DNA from 2 places in the Thermohahella caldifontis genome. Region 1 is predicted to be linked to the other one. Evidence: predicted binding sites of a transcription regulator. Region 1 holds the regulator's gene; the other holds the start of a gene.
What was found. Region 1 encodes PhoB, which activates phosphate uptake and scavenging genes when phosphate is short. Its sites were predicted from a motif close to TGTCATANNNNTGTCANA; they were not measured.
Positions count from the first base shown of each region.

Region 2: phnC (phosphonate ABC transporter ATP-binding protein) is a predicted target of PhoB. The motif match lies at 6,291-6,308, and genes of this name have one in related genera.

Region 1 is NZ_CP154858.1:1,835,489-1,846,647, reverse strand. Features, by position in the region: gene AAIA72_RS08985 (FAD-dependent monooxygenase) at 1-497, opposite strand, end outside; gene AAIA72_RS08980 (trypsin-like peptidase domain-containing protein) at 575-1,393, shown strand; gene AAIA72_RS08975 (PDZ domain-containing protein) at 1,324-1,929, shown strand; gene AAIA72_RS08970 (aminoacyl-tRNA deacylase) at 1,930-2,460, opposite strand; gene mnmH (tRNA 2-selenouridine(34) synthase MnmH) at 2,555-3,655, opposite strand; gene AAIA72_RS08960 (methyltransferase) at 3,732-4,382, shown strand; gene AAIA72_RS08955 (VanZ family protein) at 4,911-5,324, opposite strand; gene cysZ (sulfate transporter CysZ) at 5,375-6,220, shown strand; gene AAIA72_RS08945 (response regulator) at 6,269-7,117, shown strand; gene phoR (phosphate regulon sensor histidine kinase PhoR) at 7,162-8,499, opposite strand; gene phoB (phosphate regulon transcriptional regulator PhoB) at 8,504-9,196, opposite strand; gene ubiA (4-hydroxybenzoate octaprenyltransferase) at 9,273-10,160, opposite strand; gene AAIA72_RS08925 (chorismate lyase) at 10,213-10,776, opposite strand; gene AAIA72_RS08920 (hypoxanthine-guanine phosphoribosyltransferase) at 10,783-11,159, opposite strand, start outside.
Region 2 is NZ_CP154858.1:2,516,645-2,527,803, forward strand. Features, by position in the region: gene lspA (signal peptidase II) at 1-74, shown strand, start outside; gene AAIA72_RS12205 (ISL3-like element ISPpu12 family transposase) at 96-1,385, shown strand; gene AAIA72_RS12210 (reverse transcriptase domain-containing protein) at 1,388-1,867, shown strand; gene AAIA72_RS12215 (LysR family transcriptional regulator) at 1,782-2,642, opposite strand; gene AAIA72_RS12220 (phosphonate dehydrogenase) at 2,636-3,646, opposite strand; gene phnE (phosphonate ABC transporter, permease protein PhnE) at 3,656-4,486, opposite strand; gene phnD (phosphate/phosphite/phosphonate ABC transporter substrate-binding protein) at 4,497-5,360, opposite strand; gene phnC (phosphonate ABC transporter ATP-binding protein) at 5,357-6,202, opposite strand; gene cadR (Cd(II)/Pb(II)-responsive transcriptional regulator) at 6,922-7,329, opposite strand; gene AAIA72_RS12245 (cation transporter) at 7,425-8,321, shown strand; gene lspA (signal peptidase II) at 8,325-8,837, shown strand; gene AAIA72_RS12255 (ISL3-like element ISPpu12 family transposase) at 8,859-10,148, shown strand; gene AAIA72_RS12260 (EF-hand domain-containing protein) at 10,304-10,540, shown strand; gene AAIA72_RS12265 (EF-hand domain-containing protein) at 10,818-11,048, shown strand; gene AAIA72_RS12270 (sigma-54-dependent transcriptional regulator) at 11,102-11,159, opposite strand, start outside.

The DNA.
Region 1 (11,159 bases):
GGGGCCCACCAGAAACCGTTCACCCGTACTTCAAGCCGGCCCTGGACGAAACGCATGTCTTCGGGAGCCGTGTCAGTCAGCACCGTGACCCCGTCGGTCTTGCACGCCTGCTCCAGCGCTGCACGTTGCAAGGCCCGGTTCTCGACGATGGCGCCCAGATGATCCGTGCCTGCCTCGTCGGCAGTGAAGCGCGTGGCCTGGAAGGGCGGCAGAGAATGACCCCAGGGTGTGCGCAGCCATTCCCAGGTGGCCAGCCGGCGGTAGGGGGTCTGTCGTTCTGCCGGTACGCGTGGCCAGATGCCCAGCCGGTTCAGGGCCTGCTCGTTGGCCAGGCTGATGGCAGAGACACGCAGGTCCGGCGGGCTGTCCGGCGGAAAGTCGGGCCAGGGCCCGCGTTCCAGCACAACCACGGTGCGGGCCTGTCCGCCCAGGGCGCAGGCGAGCGCGGCTCCCACCATGCCACCGCCAATGATCAGGATGTCGGGCTCAGCGTTCACGCAGGTCTCCGGCGCAATGAATTTCAGGTATGATAGGCAACCTGCATGCAAATGAGAACTGTCAGGGGAGAAAGGGTGTGACAAAACGTTGGCTGGGGCTGGTGGTAGCCGGTTGGCTGCTGTGTGCATCGGTGGCGCAGGCGGCGCTGCCCGTGGCGCTCGGTACAGGTGAGAAGCTGCCGTCTCTGGCCCCCATGCTGAAGACGGTGCGACCGGCAGTGGTCAATATCGCCACCTATGCAACGGTGGAATACGTCAATCCGTTGCTGGCCGATCCCTTCTTCCGGCACTTCTTCGATCTGCCGCCCATGGCCCAGCAGCGTGAAAAGCGCCCCCAGTCCGCCGGTTCCGGTGTGATCATTGATGCGGAGAAGGGTTATGTCATCACCAATCATCACGTCATCGAGAATGCGGACAGCATCGAGGTGCTGCTGACCGATGGCCGCAAGTTCGGTGCACACTTGCTGGGCTCCGACGAGCAGGTGGATCTGGCGCTGCTGCAGATCGAAGCCCGGGATCTGACGGCTCTGCCCATGGCGGACTCCCGCCAGCTTGAGGTGGGAGACTTCGTGGTGGCGGTGGGCAACCCCTTCGGCCTGGGGCAGACGGTGACCAGCGGCATTGTCAGCGCGCTCGGCCGCAGCGGTCTGGGCCTCAATGGCTACGAGGACTACATCCAGACCGATGCATCCATCAATCCGGGCAACTCGGGTGGTGCGCTGGTGAATCTGCGGGGGAGCTGGTCGGGATCAATTCCGCCATTCTGGCACCTGCGGGCGGGAACGTGGGCATCGGGTTTGCCATTCCCACGGAAATTGTCCGCGTGGTGGCGGATCAGCTGGCCCGCTATGGGGAAGTGCGGCGCGGCGGCATTGGTGTGGAATTTCAGGATCTGACACCGGAGCTGGCGGATGCGTTCGGTCTGCCTTCCACTTCCGGAGCCCTGATTGCCCGGGTGGTTCCCGGGGCACCGGCAGAGCGGGCCGGATTGCGTTCCGGTGACGTGGTGGTTCAGGCCAACGGTCATCCTGTCAGCAATGCGGACGATCTGCGCAAGCGGATCGGTCTGACGCCCATCGGCCAGACCCTGAAGCTGTCTGTCGTGCGGGACGGCAGGACCCGGAACGTGTCGGTGACCGTTGAAGATCCGGTCTGGCTTCGGCAACCGGGCGGTGCCATGCATCCGGATCTGGACGGGGCGCTGTTCCAGGATGTGTACGAGAATGGCGAATCGGTGGCCGTGGAAATCGTTGAAGTGCAGAAGGGATCACCCGCCTGGGAGGCAGGCCTCAGGGCTGGTGATGTCATCCTGGCGGTAAACCGGACCCGGGTGCGCAGCACGGCCGAGATGAAATCCCGTATCCGGCGCAGCCGAAGCGCGGTGCTTCAGCTGCAGCGGGACGGACGCCTGTATGTGCTCAGGCTGGAATGATCACGGATGCAGGTGGAACTGCTGCCGCCCCGGGCGAATGCGCTGCAGGGGCGGTGTGGCATCCGGTTGCATGAATCCGCGGCTGATGACGATGGGCTTCGCCAGCTCCAGGTAGTCCTTGGTGGCCATGCGGATGGTTTCGGCATGAGTGCCGGCGCAGAAGGCGATTTCCGGCTCATTGGCCAGCTTCTCGTCCATGTACACCTGCATGCCGTAGAGTTTGCCAAAGGGCGGCAGGGCGCCGATTTCGCAGTCCGGAAACTTGTCCGCAAACTCTTCCTCGTCGGCCAGCTCAATGAAGTCCGTGCCCAGTTCATTGCACAGCCGGTCCCAACGGATCTTTGCCGTCGCCCGCAACACGATCATGGCCATCTTGCCATCCAGCATCACGATGACGGTCTTGGCCAGCCGGTTGCCGCAGACATGGGCGGCTTCCGCCAGCTCCTGTGCGGTATAGGCCGGCGCATGCTGGATGGCGGTGTAGGACACACCTTTCTCATCCAGATACTGTTTCAAACGTGCAACTGGCATGGTACACCTCCCGGTTGGATGCAGCGTATACCTTCAGCATAGTCCACATTCGGGAGAGGCGTTCAAGTCAGATCGTCAAATCCTGTGATTTATGTCAAGTGCGCTCTGCAAGCCAGGCCGCAATGGCGTCACGACTGCCCTGAAACACCACGTCCCGCGGTTTGTTTTCCATCTGCCAGCGATACATGGGGTCATAGTAGTCCTGAAGCAAGCCGGTGATCCAGGCCCGGTGGCCATCCAGGTCATTCCGCTCCCTGTGGGCCGTCAGGGCGTCTTCCATGAGGGCCCGCAAGGTCTGATGCCGCGCGCCGCCGAGGCGTTTCCGAATACGATCCAGGCTGCTCAGCAGACGTTCGGACAGCGCTTCCCAGGCGACATGCGCATCAGCGTTCCGTGAAGTCAGCCAGGTCAGGGGTTGCAGCACATATTCCTCGAGAATCAGCTCCACGCGACTCTCAAAAGGCTCCTCCACACGGATCACCGGGCTGGCGGCCATCTTGTCCCGCAGGTTGAGGGGCAGGGCACAACGGCCGATCAGGCGGCTTTCATCTTCCACCAGAATGGGGTGAGGGCCGTTGTCCCCCAGTTTCATCAGTTCAATGGCCAGCGCATTTTCAAAGCCGATCTGGGGCGGCTGGGGTTCGAACGTGCGACCGAAACTGGATCCCTTGTGGCGGGCGAGTCCTTCCAGATCCAGGGCGTGCCGGCAGGCCTGGATGACGCGGGTCTTGCCCGAGCCGGTAGGGCCGGCCACCACCCAGAAGGACTGGCGTTGCACCCGCGCCTCAAAGTCGTCAATGCAGAAGCGGCGCAGTGCCTTGTATCCGCCCAGCACCCTCGGATAGTGCACGCCCGCCTCCCGAAGCCAGTTCTGAACGGTGCGGGACCGCAGACCGCCCCGGAAGCAGTAGAGGTAGCCCTCCGGGTGCCGGCGGGCAAAGTCCAGCCAGGCGGCCATGCGTGCTTCGCGGATGGCGCCGCTGACGAGGCGATGACCCAGCTCGATGGCGGCTTCCTGGCCCTTGCGCTTGTAGCAGGTACCCACCTGGGCGCGCTCAGCGTCGGTCATCAGTGGCAGGTTGACGGCCGTCGGGAATGCGCCCTTGTCAAACTCGATGGGCGCGCGCAGGTCGATCATGGGCACGTCATGGCGCAGCAGGAAAGCGTAGTCGTCCGTATCGGGTCGCTGGGGCACGGGTCTTCTCCTCATTCGGGGGGCTGATTTTACCTCATTTGTGCCGGGCGTGCAGAGTCTGCTAAGCTTGGCCGCCATGACGCCGGAACACCTTCTTCAACGCTTGCGGGAAACCCTCCCGCGCGCCTGTTTGCTGGCCACGCCCCTGCCGCGCGTGCCGGAAATCCGCCTGTATCTGTTTGATCCCGAGTCCATGCAGGGGCCGCTGTCCCACGATGAGGCCCAGCGTGTGGTGGCCGAGCCGGCCTACTGGAGCTTTTGCTGGGCAAGTGGCCAGGTGCTGGCGCGGGATCTGCTGGATCACCCGGAGCGCGTGCGGGGCAAGGTGGTCGTGGATGTGGGGCCCGGGTCCGGCGTGGTGGCCATTGCGGCGGCGCTGGCCGGCGCGAAACAGGTGCTGGCCTGTGACATTGACCCGCTGGCACTGGAAGCGGTCCGGGCCAACGCGGTGCTCAATGGGGTGGCGCTGGACGTCATCGACCAGCTGCCGGAGGGCAAGGTGGATGTGCTGACCGCTGCCGACATCCTGTATGACCGGGAAAATCTGCCCCTGCTTGCCCGCTTCCGGGAGGTGGCCCGTGACGTGTGGCTGGCGGACTCGCGGATACGCTCCCTGCAGGCCGAGGGTTACCGGCTGGTGTCCACCGGTGAGGCGGTGACCTGTCCGGATCTCAATGAGTTCGAGGAATTCAACGTGGTGCGTGTGTATCACGCCCCGGGGGTGTGACCTGCACTGAAAAGAAAAAGGGCGGTGGTCAGCCGCCCTTTCACGCACTGGGTCCTGTTGGCATCCTGCCTTCGTGCGACTCCCTTCCTGATAGCTCCGTAGTACGGCGTCCTGCCGTGAAGTGCTGTCCGTGCGATGCCGGCCTCCTGCCGAACGGTGCGATCCCTGCGGAACTGGAATAGATTTCCGGCGTCCTGCCGTGATGTCCGTCCTTCCCTGGCAGACAGGTCAGCAATTGGAGAATCCCTCAAGCGTTGATCCCTGATCCCTGCTTCCCCCCACTTCCTGTGGAGATGCCGTCCTGGTGCGTCCTGTATCCGTGTCGTCCTGACAGGAGAAATTATGCCTCAGTCAGTTGCTCTTGTGGGGGGGTATAAATTTATGAGGGGGCCAGCGGTTCCGGGCGCAGTCTGTCATCTTGACAAAAAGGTATTGTAAAACAAACAGATAAATTGACGTGTTCGCATGTGTCAGGTATTTCGGATGGTCACAAAGTGACAAAATCGCAGGCAAACTGTAGTCAATGTATTACACGGATGTACGAAATTGTCGCAGCATGGCGGTGTTGTGCAGCAGGACGGTGGCGATCAGGACACCCAGGGCGTCGGCCATCACGTCCGCCAGACTGGCACTGCGCCAGGGCACAAAGGACTGTGCAACTTCGATGGCGATGCCGTAACCCATCAGCAGCGCAGCCAGCCAGGCAATGGGCAGGCGCCGGTGGAGCAGGCCGGCGGCGAGGGTCAGCGCGCCCAGTCCCACGGCATGGGCGACCTTGTCATTGATGTCGGGCAGGGGCAGTTCTTCTACCGGCCGGAGGGCCAGCCAGAATGCCCACGCCAGCGACAGCACATGGCCACCGCGCAGGGGCCAGAGCAGCCAGGGTATCCTGTACAGACCGAGCAGCCAGCGGGCTGCAGGGGATAAGGGGTGCGTCGTCATGGGCGCGATGATAAAGTAAAGTCTCCCTTTACCCAAGAGACAGACGTGCAATGAACGAAATGGGACGTGGCTTTGACTATTTCATGGAAGGCTTCCGCATCATCCGGCAACCGGGCATGCGGCGCTATGTCTGGATCCCCATCTTTCTCAATACGGTCATCTTCGTCTTCATCTTCCGCTGGGCGTGGCAGGCATTTGACGGCTGGATGAGCAGCCTGATGGGCTATATTCCGGGCTGGCTGGAATTTGTCTCCTGGCTGCTCTGGGGGGTGTTTGCCATTCTGCTTGTGCTGCTGATCGTGTATGCCTATGTGTTCTTTGCGACACTGATCGGCGCCCCGTTCTATGCGCTCCTGGCGGAGAAGGTGGAGGTCCGGCTGCGTGGTGGCAGACGACAGGATGCCGGCGGCTGGCAGGACTGGATGCTGCTGGTGCCGAGAACCCTGTGGCGCGAGGTGGTGAAGCTTCTGTACTACCTGCCTCGTGCGCTGGTGCTGTTCGTGCTCGGCTTGATGCCGGTGGTGCAGATGGTCTCCACGGTGCTCTGGTGGTTGCTGAGTGCCTGGATGATGGCGCTGGAATTCTTTGACTACATTGCGGACAACAACGGCCAGCCCTTTTCGGCGGTGAAACGTTTTGCGCGGGAAAGGCGGGCGCTGGCACTCGGATTCGGTGGCAGTGTCTGGGTCGGGACCCTGATTCCGTTCGTCAACCTGTTTGCCATTCCGGCGGCGGTGGCCGGTGGTGTGGCCTGCTGGGTGCGTGAAGGCGGCCTCATGAAACCGCTGGCTACCATGCAGTCAGGCGAGGAGGCATCGGCCGCAACCGGAGCCGGAAGGCCGGCAGCGACGCCTGAGCAGCCGGAACGGCCGGAAATCGTCAAACGTCTGCGCTGAGAGAAAAAACTGCTACCCTTGAAAGACAGGGTGACAAGGTGAGGCTTCATGGCGCTGAAAGTATTGGTAGTGGACGATGCGTCCTTCGTCCGGGACATGGTCAAGCGTACGCTGCGCAACCGCTTTCCGCAGCTGCAGGTGGATGATGCGGTCAATGGCCGGCGTGCTCAGGTGCTGATGAACAAGACGCACTTTGACCTGATTCTCTGCGACTGGGAAATGCCTGAGATGTCGGGGGTCGAGCTGCTGGAATGGGCGCGTCAGCATGATGCCTACAAGACCATCCCCTTCGTCATGGTCACCAGCCGGGGAGACCGGGATCATGTGGTGAAGGCCGTTCAGGCCGGCGTGTCGGACTACCTGACCAAGCCTTTCAGTGCCGATGCCCTGACCCAGAAGGTCACCAAGGCGCTGGGCTCCAAGCTCCGGAATGCTCCGCAGGCCGCGGCCAGAAATCCCTTTGCAGGCTCCGCCGAGGTGCTCACGGGTGGGGCACCGCCCCGGAATCAGACGCCGGGCCCCTTTGCAGACAGTGCCCAGTTGCTGACGGGGGGACGCAAGGCTGAAGACACCAAACCGGCCAGGCCGGTGAAAAGTCAGATGCTGGCCCAGCTGCGATCCGCTTCGCTGGCCCTGCCTGCGGTCGTGAAGGCCATTGCCCTCACGGACGTGAAGCTGGTCGTGCGCACGGGAAAGGGATTTCCGGGTATTCTGGAGCCGGCGGTGGTGGATCTGGAAATCGAAGAGGGCAAGGTGGAGCGTCTCAACGGATACATCCATGCGCTGCAGGCGCTTGAGCGCACCGCAGACAGCACTTTCGTGAGCATCATCGTCCGCTTTGTGGATGAAGATCCGCAAAAGCTCGAAAGCTTGTCCCGCCTGATTGCACGCCTCTGAACCGCTTGTCTCCGGTCCGTGCCGGAACGGTTCCGCGCCGCTGTTCAGCCTTCGCTGGTACGCCTTGTGGGCCGGGGCAGCGCTTCGGGGCGAACCAGCCTGGGGGGTGGAAAAATGCAGGTGAACGTGCTGCCCTCGCCGGGACGGCTGTGAATCTCCAGCCGGGCATTGTGGTTGATCAGCACATGCTTGACGATGGCCAGTCCCAGCCCGGTGCCGCCGGTATCCGGGCTGCGTGACGGGTCGGCGCGGTAGAAGCGCTCGGTCAGGCGGGGGATGTGGACCGGATCAATGCCGATGCCGGTGTCGCTGACGGTCAGGCGTGCCTCACCGTCAACCCATGCCCAGCGGATGCGGATTTCTCCCCGTTCGGGGGTGTACTTGATGGCATTGACGATCAGATTGGCAAAGCAGCTGCGCAACTGCTGATCATCCCCCTGCAGGCCGCCTTCCCAGTCCACGGTCAGCGTCATGTGCTGGTGCTTGTTCTGTGCCAGGGGACGGGTTTCCTGACAGATGGCATACAGCAGGCCCGGAACATTGACCGGTTCGCTGCGCAGGGTCTCCCCCTGACTTTCGATGCGGGAGAGCATGAGCAGATCCGTGACCAGCGCATCCATGCGCCTGGCCTGACCGGCCATCTGGTCGATCATGCGCCGGAAGCGGGGCGGAATGTCCTCGCCATAGTCCTGCAGGGTTTCCAGGTAGCCTTCGATGACCGTGAGCGGCGTCCGCAGCTCGTGGGATACGTTGCTGACAAAGTCGCGGCGCATTTTCTCCAGATGGTGGAGTCGCGTCACGTCGGAGGCAAGAATCAGTCTGTCCCCTTCACCAAAAAGGGTGATCTGGAAGCGGATGTGCCGACGCGGGCCCCGCTCGATGCGCAGTGTCAGCGGTTCATCGTAGTTGCGGGCGTCAAAGTAGCGCCGGAACTGCGGGTCACGGATCAGGTTGCAGATGAACTGCCCCCGGTCGTCCGGTACGCGCAGGCCAAGCAGGGTTTCTGCGGTCCGGTTCCACCATTCGAGATCGCCGCGCTTGTTGGTCAGGAGGACGGCGTCATCCAGTGCATTGACCGAGTCCTGAATGCGCCGGATGAATGACTGCAGCCTGGCGTTGGCGGCCTCCTGGCGGCGCTGGATCCGGTAGATCCGGTCGAAGATGTCGCCCCACAGGCCGCGGCTTTCCGGCGGCTCGCCCGGTTGATCCTGGTTCAGCCATTGGTACAGCCGGAAGACCTGCCGCAACGTCCAGAGCAGGTAGGCGGCGAGGCCGAGGGTGAGCCCCCAGAGCACGGAGCCGGCCAAGGCACCTGCCAGCGCGGTGGCGGCCAGTGCCAGGAGCAGGTTGCGGATGTATTCGCCGGCCGGGCGTGGCGTCATGCCGTCACTCCGTCTGGGTGGAGAACCGGTAGCCCGTGCCCCGGACCGTCTGGACAAAATGGTCGTGGTGGGGGCTGAGGGCCTTGCGCAGGCGGCGGATGTGCACATCCACGGTGCGCTCTTCAACGTACACATTACCGCCCCAGACCTGATCCAGCAACTGACTGCGGCTGTAGACACGCTCCGGATGGGTCATGAAGAACTGCAGCAGCTTGTACTCGGTGGGCCCCATGGTGATCGGCTCGCCGTGGGCGGTGACACGGTGGCTGACCGGATCCAGCCGGAGCCCTTCCACTTCAATGGGGCTTTCCACGCCGTGAGGGGTGGCGCGACGCAGCACGGCCTTGAGCCGGGCCACGAGCTCACGCGGCGAGAAGGGTTTGGTGATGTAGTCATCCGCCCCTGTTTCCAGCCCGAGGATCTTGTTGTCCTCGTCAGCCTTGGCGGTCAGCATGATGACGGGAATTTCGGCCGTGCTTTCGTCGCGCTTGAGCCGCCGGGCGAGTTCGATGCCGGATGTGCCGGGCAGCATCCAGTCAAGGAGAATCAGATCCGGCTTGTGGTCGACGATCTTGGCGTGGGCGTCGCGGGCGTCGCCGGCTTCCATGTAGTCGTAGTCCGCCATTTCCAGTGCCACGGCAATCATCTCCCGGATGGCGGGCTCGTCATCAACGATGAGGATGCGTTTGCGTCCCATGAAGGTGTCCTTTCTGTCCGGTGTTGCCATGGTATTACACAGTCAGAATATGACAAAACCGTGACAGCGGCGGCGATTAGCGGGTCAGATCCGCAACCAGACCGATGAAAATGACCAGTCCCACCCAGTGATTGTTCAGAAAGGCCCGGAAACAGTTGTCCCGTTCCCGATAGCGGATCAGGTGGTGCTGATAGATGAACAGCAGGGTGGCACCGAGCAGGCCCAGTACCCAGGGCAGCCCCAGTTCCAGCCGCTGACCGGCCAGCCAGAGCGCACACAGGGACAGCCCCTGGAGGATGGCAATCATGGCCCGGTCGGCTTCGCCGAAGAGTATCGCTGTGGACTTGACCCCGATGCGCAGGTCGTCATCCCGGTCCACCATGGCATATTCCGTGTCGTATGCGACGGTCCAGAGCAGGTTGGCGGTGTACAGGAGCCAGGCGACGGGCGAGATGTCGCCGGTCTGGGCGGCCCAGGCCATGGGAATGCTCCACGAGAAGGCCGCCCCCAGCACCACCTGTGGCAGATAGGTGTGGCGCTTCATGTAAGGATAGGTGGCCGCCAGCGCCAGACCGCCAAACGACAGCAGGATGGTCAGCGTATTGGTGAACAGCACCAGAATGAAGGCGCCCAAGACCAGCAGGACGAACAGGGTCAGGGCTTCGGCTTCGGTGACCTTGCCGGCCGCCAGGGGACGGTCGCGTGTGCGCTTGACGTGTCCGTCGATGTGGCGGTCCGCGTAGTCATTGATGACGCATCCGGCGGAACGCATGAGCACGACGCCCAAGGTAAAGATGATCAGATTGCCGGGATCGGGCAGCCCCCGGGCAGCGGCAAACAGCCCCCAGAGGGTGGGCCAGAGGAGCAGGTAGATGCCGATGGGCTTGTCCAGCCGCATGAGCTGGACGTAATGGGGCCAGTGATCACGTTGCAGGGGGAAACGATTCAGCCATGTTTCGATCATGTGCACCTGCCTGTCCGGACGATTGTGCCGGAGTGTACCAGCACAGGCGGTTTCACGAAAGGGCGGGGGGTGTCAGGCAGGCAGGGAGGAAAAATTCGCAGACGAGTACCGGGCAGCCGTGGAAGACAAACACGGAGCGCCGGGCCCAGCCGTGAGCATGGCCGGACAGCGCCGGCAGGACCGCCACCTCCATGGGGTGCCGGACAATGCCGGGTGTCCGGAACAGGGCGGCACCCAGCGGACGTTCGCCCAGCAGGCGGAGCTGCCGGGCGGCTCCGGTAAAGGCGTGCTGGGGAATGAGGGTGCGTGCCACGACGCGCGGCTGTCCGCCGCACACCAGTACCACTTCGCGCGTCCAGCACAGGAAGCGTGGCGGCAGGGCCAGTGCCATGCGTTCGGACAGGACCGGTTGCTGTGTGCGGGTGGCCAGCACCCGGACCCGGAAGCTGTCGGTGCCGAAACGGGCCATCAGCCGGGCTGTCAGGGAGCCCTCATCCAGCAGCCAGTTGCGCCACACGGGGGGCAGACACTGGCGGACAAGCCCCGCATCCGTCCAGCGCAGCGATTTCAGCAGTGTGCGACTGATCAGGGGAATTCCGGCGGCCGGGGCAGTCATGGGACATCAGAGACCTTTGACGGCGTAGATCCCCGGGGCGTTGCGCCAGTAGCCCTTGTAGTCCATGCCGTAGCCGAACAGGAAACGGTCTTCCACTTCCATGCCGGTAAAGTCGCACTTCATGCCCGGGCGTGCCTTGCGGTCGTGCTTCTTGTCCACCAGCACGCTCGTGTAGACGCGCTTGGCGCCTTTCCTGAGGCAGTATTCCTCAATGGCGGCCAGGGTCGTGCCTTCGTCCAGGATGTCATCCAGAATCAGGATGGTCCGGTCGCGCAGCGGTACCTGGGGTTCGACGAGCCAGTCGAGGATGCCGCCGGTGGTTTCCATCCGGTAGCGGGTGGCGTGAATGTAGTGCAGTTCCAGGGGGAAAACCAGCTTGGGCA
Region 2 (11,159 bases), 680 kb from region 1:
CCTTACTTTTCGTTTCCAGCAGCTTGTTGGGTAAAAAAGCAAACACCAATGCCGAGCCGGATGGATCTGACTGACACCTACGCCTATACAACACCATGACCGAACTTCCCGACAACATCCTTCACCTGCCGCAATACCAAGTACTGGGCTGCAAATCAACCGACGACGAAATGCACTTCCAGGTGGACGTGCCCGATCCCATCGCCTGCGAGGAATGCGGCGTGCAGGGTGAGTTCGTACGGTTCGGCAAGCGTGACGTTCCCTATCGTGATCTGCCCATCCACGGCAAGCGGGTCACTCTCTGGGTGGTCCGCCGCCGATACACCTGCCGGGCCTGCAAGACAACATTCAGGCCCCAGCTACCGGAGATGGTGGACGGATTCCGTATGACACTGCGGCTGCATGAGTACGTGGAGAAGGAATCCTTCAACCACCCCTACACCTTTGTGGCGGCACAGACCGGCCTGGACGAGAAGACGGTGCGCGACATCTTCAACGCCCGCGCCGAGTTCCTGGGGCGCTGGCACCGCTTCGAGACGCCCCGCATCCTGGGCATTGACGAGCTATACCTGAACAAGCGCTACCGCTGCATTCTGACCAACATTGAGGAGCGAACCCTGCTCGACCTGCTGGCCACCCGCCGCCAGGACGTGGTGACCAACTACCTGATGAAGCTGAAAGACCGGCAGAAGGTCGAGATCGTCAGCATGGACATGTGGAACCCCTACCGGGCAGCGGTCAAGGCTGTGCTGCCCCAGGCCCGTATCGTGGTCGATAAGTTCCATGTGGTGCGCATGGCCAACGATGCCCTAGAGAGAGTGCGCAAGGGCCTCAGAAAGGAGCTGAAACCGTCCCAGAGCCGGACTCTCAAGGGAGACCGGAAAATCCTGCTGAAACGCGCTCACGAAGTCTCAGACCGGGAGCGCCTCATCATGGAGACCTGGACAGGCGCGTTCCCGCAACTGCTGGCCGCCTACGAGCACAAGGAGCGCTTCTACGGCATCTGGGACGCCACCACACGGCTCCAGACAGAAGCCGCCCTGGACGAGTGGATAGCCACCATCCCGAAGGGCCAAAAGGAAGTCTGGAGCGATCTGGTCAGGGCAGTGGGAAACTGGCGCGAAGAGACCATGACCTACTTCGAGACGGACATGCCCGTCACCAACGCTTACACGGAGTCCATCAACCGACTGGCCAAGGACAAGAACCGTGAAGGGCGCGGTTACTCCTTCGAGGTGATGCGGGCACGAATGCTCTACACCACGAAGCACAAGAAGAAGGCACCGACTGCGAAGGTCTCTCCTTTCTACAAGAAAACCATCGGTTACGGACTGCCGGACTTCGCAGAGGAACTCAACTACGGGGTCGATCTATCAACCATCTGAGGATGATCTCAGGTTGGTGGGGTGGGGGTGCCCCATCAACCATTAAATCCGTATACCCGTTTGATCATATTGATCATGAGCTATTGCTCAAGGCTCTTGACCACCATTGCTCTGAATCCTGGGTGCTGCTGTATGTGAGGCGCTGGCTAACGGCACCGATGCAGACGAAAGATGGTAAGCAGGAACGACGGAACGTTGGCACACCACAAGGTGGCCCGTTATCGCCAGTTCTGGCAAACCTGTTTCTGCATTATGCATTGGATCGTTGGCTGACCGTTCGTCATCCGGATATCCCATTCTGCCGATATGCAGATGACGGAATACTGCGTTGTCGAAGTGAGCGTGAGGCTCAGTATCTGCATTCCCAGCTAGATATGCGTGAGGTGGACCCAATAGCTATTCACAGAGATGCCCAACAAACGAGTATACTGGCCTGTGTTTGTCCAGGCTGCTCGGATAAATCACCATCAGCTCCTTGCTAAGGCCAGGCTCACTCACGGGAATAGCCACCAGACTTCCATTTTGGACCTCCTCCCGTACAGAACTTTCAAGCACCAACGATGCGCCAAGTCCGACCTTAACCGCTTGCTTGACGGCTTCGGTGCTACCCAGCTGCATAGATACCGTCGGAAATGGCCCATGCTCACCGAAGTAGGTCGCCAAAAGCCGGCCAGTGCCGGTGCCGGGTTCGCCGCCGATCAGAGCCATGTTAGACAGCGTATCGCGGTCGATATCGGTTCGACGGGCTAACGGGTGACCAGGCGGAACGATTAGAACAACGGGCTCGTTACGCCACGCCTGAGCATGGAATCCGGGTAGATCATGCCACCACTCCATAATCGCCACGTCCAGCTCACCGTCCGATAAATGCCGTGCAATAGTCGGATTGGAATCTATTACCACATCCACCTCGGGCCCTACGCCCAGCTCCTTGTAACGACGGATGTAGGGCTGGAGCATATAAATCCCAATATTGGAGCTCGCCCCAACGCGAAGTCGAGCCTCCATAATGGAAGATCTCGCCTGCTCCTCCAGCCGGAGCAGACTTCGGGCAAAAGGCAACAAGGTTAAGGCAGCCCGGGTTGGCTCACAGCCAGAGCGCCCCCTGTGGACCAATAAAACGCCAAGTTGGTTTTCGAGTTTTTGAAGGTGCTGGGACAGTGTGGGTTGTGCGATGTCCAACTGGCGGGCTGCGGCCTGAAACCCGTTGTGGTCCAGCACCGCCACGAAACTCTTCAGCCAGACAAGATTCAGCATGGGCCGCTCTCGCGGCCACTGGGATCATTGATCGCATCATCCGGCCGCTCACCCCGAAGCACTTGCAGAATGTTCCGAGCAGCGCGTTGCTCGATAGCCAGACGCACCTGGCTGACTGCCGATCCGATGTGAGCAGTAAACAGCGTGTTGGGGTGGGCCCTGAGCCCCTGGGCGATCTCCCTCGGACGATCTTCTCTCGCCCAATCTTCCATCTCAAACACATCAGCGGCGTACCCCCCCAACTGACCGGATTGAAGCGCTTGCAGAACACTACCCTCATCCACCACAGATCCACGGCAGGGATTGATAAGGAATGCGCCCGGTTTCATTCCTGTTAGCGTTTCGCGATTAATGGTGTGGAGGGTTTGCTCATTGAGCGGCAGTGCCAGGATCACAATATCTGACTGGGCCAGCAGCATCTTGAGGGGAGTATGGGACAAACCCAGTGCCTGCTCATGCTGCACGGGTAAACGTTCCGGCTGGGAATAGATTAAATCCGCTCCCCATCCGTTCAGGCGCTGCGCCACCGCTTGGCCGATGGCCCCCATACCCACAATACCAATCCGTGAGCCTTCGATCCCCTGCCCATAGAAGCGTGGTGTCCAGCCAGTAAATTCACCGGATCGAACGAAGTGGTCCGCCGCCTTGACTTGTCGGGTGAGACTGATCGTCAGCCCGACCGTTAGCTCTGCAGTAGGCACGGTTAGCAAATCCGGTACAAATGTCAGCCAAACCCCATGACGCGTGCAGGCATCCACATCAAAGTTGTCATAGCCTTTCAGGGCTGCACCAATCACCTTCAAGCGCGGACACCCCTGTAGGAACTCCTCTCCAACTCGGTCTGGCATGAACGCCATCATCGCATCAGCGTCTGCAACGCGCGCAGCCACTTCCTCCTGGGGCAACGTGGCGCCGGATTGGTTGGTGACCAGCTCGCAATCTTGGGCAAGTTCATCCAGAACACTGTCATGGATCTTATGGGTTATCACAACCTTGGGTTTCATAGATGGTCCTTATTTGAATTTCTTACGAAGGCGGCCACTGAGACTGTCCACGACGGTGACCATCAACAAGATGACAATGAGAATGGCGCTGACTTCCTGATACTGCATGATTCTCAGCGAGCCCATCAATTCGAAGCCAATACCACCGGCACCCACCATGCCCATTACGGTCGAGGCACGGAAATTGTATTCCCAGCGATAAATGGACACGTCCGCGAATTGAGGAAGTACTTGTGGCAGCACGGCGTGATAGAGCACCTGCAAGCGAGTAGCGCCGGCAGCATCGGCCGCTTCCACTGGCGCCTCATCTACATGCTCAATCGCTTCGGCAAAAAACTTTCCAACCATGCCAATGGAGTGAAGACCGAGCGCCAGTACGCCAGGCAACGCCCCAAAACCAACAGCAGCCACGAAGATGATGCCCATGATCAGTTCCGGGACTGAACGCAAACCGTTTAAAAGGGTTCGAGTTACTTGGAACACCACCGGATGTGGAGAGGTGTTGCGCGCAGCCAGGAATGCCAGTGGCACAGACAAGGTTACTGCAATGGCAGTACCGGCAATGCTCATCGCAAGCGTGTCGATTAACGGCGACACCCAGCTGGCCACATTGGTGAAGTCAGGTGGAAGAGATTCGCCAATGAGTGTGCCTATGGCTGGCACGCCATTGGCAAGTGTATTGAAATTGAGCAGCCCTACGTACCAACTTGCGACAAAAATGATGAGCAGCACTAACAGCGACTGTCCGAGTTTTTTCCGCCAGCCTTTCGCGTGCTCATCCAGCACGGAGGCCGACGGGGCCGGCGACAGAGTCGCCGGTTCCGTCGTTGTATAGTTCATGGGGCACTCCTCACATTTTTGCGAAATCAAGATTGAGCAGGCCACCCATAGCGCGGATGACATCGTAATCTTCGTCGGTAATTGCCGCGAATCCCTCAGCCTTCAGGTTGTCGAGAATCTCCGGGTCATCGATCTGCAGAAAGGCTTTCTGAATGTTGCTCTTCAGCTCAGGGGCCAGGTTCGAACGCATGGCCCAGGGGTATTGAGGAAAGTCACCGCTGTAGCCCAGCACTTTGACCTTGCTCCGATCAATCAAACCGCGGTCCATCACATGCTCGAAGATAACTTCGGACAACCCTCCGGCGTCGGCATTGCCATTGGCGACGTTAACCGCAACAGCGTCATGGCTACCGACGAAATGAGCCTCATAGTCCTTTCCGGCTTCGAGCCCTGCCTTCTCAAGGAGTACGGCCTTGGGGATCAGGTGGCTGGAAGTGGATGCGCGGTCACCGTAGGCCATTTTCTTGCCTTTGATATCCGCGAAGGAGTCAACGCCAGAGTCCGCATTGGCAATAATGATGGAGCGATAAGTCGGCTTCCCGTCTACCACCATGGCGGCAAAGGGTTCAATGTCACTCTTACTCTTGGCCATCACATAGGACAACGGACCAAAGTAAGCCAGGTCAATTCGGCCAAAACGCATGGCTTCGATCATGGAGGAGTAATCGGTGGTAACAATCAGTTCTACTTCCTTACCAAGAGTGGTTTCCAGGTAATCCTTCAAAGGTTGGTTTCGCTTGATCAGTTCTGACGCGTTCTCATCCGGCAGCAAGGCAACTTTCAAAAGATCAGGGTCTGTATCTGCGGCATGGGCTGACCAATGGATGCCGAGCATCATTATCAGAGCCAGCAAAGAGTGAATCATTGTCTTCATTGTGCTATCTCCAGTACGTCTGTCGTTATCGGGGTGGTCTTAGGTTTATGGATGGCTGGTTTGCCTTCCGCAGCTACCACGCTGGGTGAACGGTGGTAAATCTCGTCCAGGTGTTTCGATTTCAGGTTTTCAGGAGCATCGTCAAAAACGATATGACCGTTCGAAAGGCCGATGATCCGGTCTGCAAAACGCTGGGCGTATTCCAATTGGTGCAAGGAAATAACCGCGGTGATTCCATCTTCCTGACAAATATCGCGCAGTAGGCCGAGTACCTTTTCAGAAGTGGCCGGATCCAGGCTGGCAACGGGCTCATCGGCAAGAATCATGGATGGTTGCTGCACCAATGCTCTGGCGATTCCAACCCGCTGCTGCTGGCCGCCGGACAACTGATCTACTCGGGAAAGCGCTTTGTCAGCCAGACCTACGCGGTCGAGGCATTGCAGAGCCAACTCCAGGTCCTGCCGGGGCAGGGGAAGCAGGCTTCGCCAAGTACCGTGATACGCAAGTCTGCCTGTCAGCACATTCTGTAACGCGGTGTATCGTTCGATCAGCTGGTGATGCTGGAACACCATGGCGGTGCGGCTGCGGTGCTGTCGCAGGATTCTACGGTTGGTCAGTTCACCAAACTCGCCAGACACAACCTTCCCGGTTGTGGGCTTAACCAGGTGATTCAGTGAACGAAGCAGAGTGGATTTACCCGCGCCTGAAAGTCCCAGTAGCACGGTGAATTCGCCCTTGTGAAAGTGAACGGTGGTGGGTTTGAGCGCGAGGACGTTTCCCGGGTAGGTTACGCCCATACTCTCGACTCGAAGCATCACATTGGTTGATTGAGTTGGCGCCATAGGATCACCTTTTGCAATAAATAAGCTCGCCGTATTGCGAGTTACAATTGAACGGTAAAGCTGAGAGATGACACTGTCGTGTCACTGACGTGACAGGTTGATGAAGTGCTTTTGGTTCGCAAGGATTTTCCGAAGGGCTCTGTGAAATACATGGAGCTCAGCCAAAGTGGAACGAGCCACCCAGGAGCTTAAGCAACAAAAATTGCGTTCCACCGTCAGTCGGCGAATCTCACGGTACAGTTCGTCCGTGCTGAGTTCATCGAATTGCTTACCGACTATACTCTTGCCTTCGAGGAGGTCGGACGCGCTCTCCAATAGGTCGCGCTTCCAGGTGCTGACTATGGTGGGGTGGATCTGGAAACGGGCAGCAATTCAAGGTGTGGCCTTAAGGGTGGGCAAGGAAAAAGAGCATCGACAGTAAAAACCATGGGCGATGTGCAAACCATCAACTCTGATCCTGGCCTGGTGGTCTGGGTGGTTCGCCAGCCCTGCCCATTGTTCTCCACAGTAGCCTGATCGCACTGTCATAATCCCGCGCAGTGGTCGGTGCAAAATCATGTGCCCGATAAAACTCGTGCACCTGCCGCCGGCCAATTTGGTCGGGGGCGCGTCCACACCATCGTAAAAATGTTGGGTAAGCGGATTAAATGGTTGATCTTACCTTTGCATGAGAGTGAGACGGACCGGCATCTCATCGGATTATCTGGTTGATGCTTCACCTACTGCTGGTGCATGTTTCCTTCGCTAATTCCAGCAAGAACCCCACACGCCTCAACTTCCCGGTCATCGTTGCAACTCGCTCTCAGTGAAACGAGTTGTTTCTCAAGCGCTTGCAGAGCGGTTATCTGCGACCGCACATGAGAGATGTGATCATCGAGCAAGGCGTTGACGGCGGTACAAGGCTGATGAGGGTCGTCCTGATAGCTCTGTAGTTCGTGAATCTCAGCCAGTGACAGGCCCAGGATTCTGCAGCGACGGATGAAGGCCAGCCTCTCACCATGCTTCTCGGTATAGACACGGTAACCGTTGTCCTGCCGATCAGGCGGCGGCAACAAGCCCTGCTGTTCATAGAAGCGGATCGTCTGTGTTTCGACCCCTACCAACTGCGCCAACTGACCAATGCGCATCAGGTTCCTCCGCAACGGATTCTCTACGCTATTGACATTATAGCTACTATATAGTTTTAAATGAAAACCCGATCACATTCAAGTGGAGTCATATCATGAGTAAAAACTGCGGAGGCCCCTGTGGCGACCATGCAAGGCCTGCGGCGGATACCGATATGCAGGCCTCCTCCGAGGCGCCAGGGAGATGGGTCAGTGTTTATGCCGTGCCGAAGATGGACTGTCCATCAGAAGAGCGCATGATTCGCCTGGCCCTGAACGGCGTTGAGGGGATTCGGGCACTGTCCTTCGACTTGTCGAACCGCCGGTTGAAGGTCGTGCATGACGGCGAGGCTGAGCCCATTACCGCGAAACTGGCGACCTTGGGGCTAGGCGCCTCGCTTCAGGAAACCGTCGCTGCAAATCCGGAGACCATCAAGGCCGCCGAGTTTTCGGCAGCTTCTGCTAAGCAAGAATCCGGGACCCTGCGCTGGTTGCTCGGCATCAATGCACTTCTGTTCGTGGTGGAAATGACTGCCGGTCTGATCGCCCAGTCCACCGGCCTGATTGGAGAATCCCTGGACAATTTTGCCGATGCGGCGGTGTACGGGCTTGCCCTTTATGCGGTTGGACATAGCGTGAAAATGCAGGTACGTGCCGCGCATCTTGCTGGTGTACTGCAACTGATCTTGGCTGTGGGCGTGCTCGTAGAGGTGGTGCGACGCTTTGTATTCGGTAGTGAGCCTGAATCGCTGATGATGATGGCGATCGCATTCGTCGCATTGATTGCCAATACCAGTTGTCTGCTGCTCATATCCAAACATCGGGAGGGCGGGGCGCACATGAAGGCAAGCTGGATATTCTCGGCCAACGACGTGGTGATCAACCTGGGGGTCATCACCGCCGGCGCTCTGGTCGCGTGGACCGGGTCCAATTATCCGGATCTGATTATCGGCACCATCGTGGGGGGCATTGTACTTAACGGTGCCAGACGCATTTTGGCGTTGAAGGGTTAAATAATGCTCATTATTGGCAAAAAGCTCTCGCCGTATGCCCTATTGTCCATATCGGGCCTGCTGGCAGCGTCTGATCAGGCCGTAAAATGGCTGGTGCAACAATCAATGGCCTATGGCGAGTATGTTTCGGTGACCCCGTTCTTTAACTGGGTGCACCTATGGAACACCGGTGCCGCATTCAGTCTTTTTGCGAATGGTGGAGGCTGGCAGCGCTACTTTTTTATCGGAATCGCGGTAGTGGTCTCGATTTTTCTGATCAAGCTGATCCTTGAAAATCGTCATAAAGGAGAAGCCATCGCTTACAGTCTTATCCTCGGTGGCGCCATGGGCAACCTGATTGACCGGGTCTTTCGCGGCTATGTTGTGGATTCCTTTGATTTCTATTGGCGAGACTGGCATTGGCCGGCCTTCAACCTGGCTGATATTGCAATTGTCCTCGGTGCCTTACTTTTCGTTTCCAGCAGCTTGTTGGGTAAAAAAGCAAACACCAATGCCGAGCCGGATGGATCTGACTGACACCTACGCCTATACAACACCATGACCGAACTTCCCGACAACATCCTTCACCTGCCGCAATACCAAGTACTGGGCTGCAAATCAACCGACGACGAAATGCACTTCCAGGTGGACGTGCCCGATCCCATCGCCTGCGAGGAATGCGGCGTGCAGGGTGAGTTCGTACGGTTCGGCAAGCGTGACGTTCCCTATCGTGATCTGCCCATCCACGGCAAGCGGGTCACTCTCTGGGTGGTCCGCCGCCGATACACCTGCCGGGCCTGCAAGACAACATTCAGGCCCCAGCTACCGGAGATGGTGGACGGATTCCGTATGACACTGCGGCTGCATGAGTACGTGGAGAAGGAATCCTTCAACCACCCCTACACCTTTGTGGCGGCACAGACCGGCCTGGACGAGAAGACGGTGCGCGACATCTTCAACGCCCGCGCCGAGTTCCTGGGGCGCTGGCACCGCTTCGAGACGCCCCGCATCCTGGGCATTGACGAGCTATACCTGAACAAGCGCTACCGCTGCATTCTGACCAACATTGAGGAGCGAACCCTGCTCGACCTGCTGGCCACCCGCCGCCAGGACGTGGTGACCAACTACCTGATGAAGCTGAAAGACCGGCAGAAGGTCGAGATCGTCAGCATGGACATGTGGAACCCCTACCGGGCAGCGGTCAAGGCTGTGCTGCCCCAGGCCCGTATCGTGGTCGATAAGTTCCATGTGGTGCGCATGGCCAACGATGCCCTAGAGAGAGTGCGCAAGGGCCTCAGAAAGGAGCTGAAACCGTCCCAGAGCCGGACTCTCAAGGGAGACCGGAAAATCCTGCTGAAACGCGCTCACGAAGTCTCAGACCGGGAGCGCCTCATCATGGAGACCTGGACAGGCGCGTTCCCGCAACTGCTGGCCGCCTACGAGCACAAGGAGCGCTTCTACGGCATCTGGGACGCCACCACACGGCTCCAGACAGAAGCCGCCCTGGACGAGTGGATAGCCACCATCCCGAAGGGCCAAAAGGAAGTCTGGAGCGATCTGGTCAGGGCAGTGGGAAACTGGCGCGAAGAGACCATGACCTACTTCGAGACGGACATGCCCGTCACCAACGCTTACACGGAGTCCATCAACCGACTGGCCAAGGACAAGAACCGTGAAGGGCGCGGTTACTCCTTCGAGGTGATGCGGGCACGAATGCTCTACACCACGAAGCACAAGAAGAAGGCACCGACTGCGAAGGTCTCTCCTTTCTACAAGAAAACCATCGGTTACGGACTGCCGGACTTCGCAGAGGAACTCAACTACGGAGTCGATCTATCAACCATCTGAGGGTGGTATCAGATTGATGGGGTGAAGGTGCCCCATCAACCATTAAATCCGTATACCCACTTTTTAAAACAATGAGATGAAAAGTTGGCATCATTCTGGCTATGGACAGGGTGTCACATCGGGATGACACAACAACTTACCAAGGAGAAATACAGATGAAATCACTCGTCATGGCCTTTGTTGCCGGACTGGTACTGACCACCGCCACGACCGTGCGTGCAGATGAAGCGGCCGTGGAAGCTCAGTTCAAGGCGCTGGATGCGGATCACAATGGCGTGATTTCCGCCGAAGAAGCGGCTCAGGAGCCGAATCTGGTCAAGGTGTTCAAGAAGCTGGACACGGATCAGGATGGTCAGCTGAATCCCGAGGAGTTCAAGGGCTTCTTTGCCTGATCTTCCTCTCACTGCTCGTTGGCACTGCGTTTGGGCGTCCTTGTGGCGCCTTTTTTGGTTGTTGCATTTTGAAGACGTGTAACTCATTGTATTGTAAGGAATGTTTTTGGGTGCTGGCAAAAGTGTCTCCTCCGGGAGACAAAATGCTCCCTGTGTACCACTGGCTGACAGGCTGTCGGACTGATTAACACATTGAATCGCAAGGTATTCCTGAAGCTGGCATGTTTCCGGCAACGGGGAAGGTGTTCAATCACAACACTCTGCAAGGAGAACACCCATGAAAAAACTGATCGTTGCCTTTATTGCTGCACTGGCTGTGAATGCTGTGAACGTCTATGCCGAAGAGAGCGTGGAAGCTCAGTTCAAGGCGCTGGATACCGACAACAGCGGCAGCATCAGCGCTGAAGAAGCCGCAGCACAGCCTGATCTGGCTGCCGTGTTCAAGGAGCTGGACACCGATGGCAACGGTGAGCTGAGCCTGGAAGAATTCGAAGCCTTCTTTGGCTGATCCGCTTCCCGGATTCCACCTGCGGACGGCGCCTTCGGGCGCCGTTTCCGTTTTCAGTGGCTGCGCGGTTTGAAATGGGCCGGATCCAGGCCGTAGCGGTTCAGGATCTTG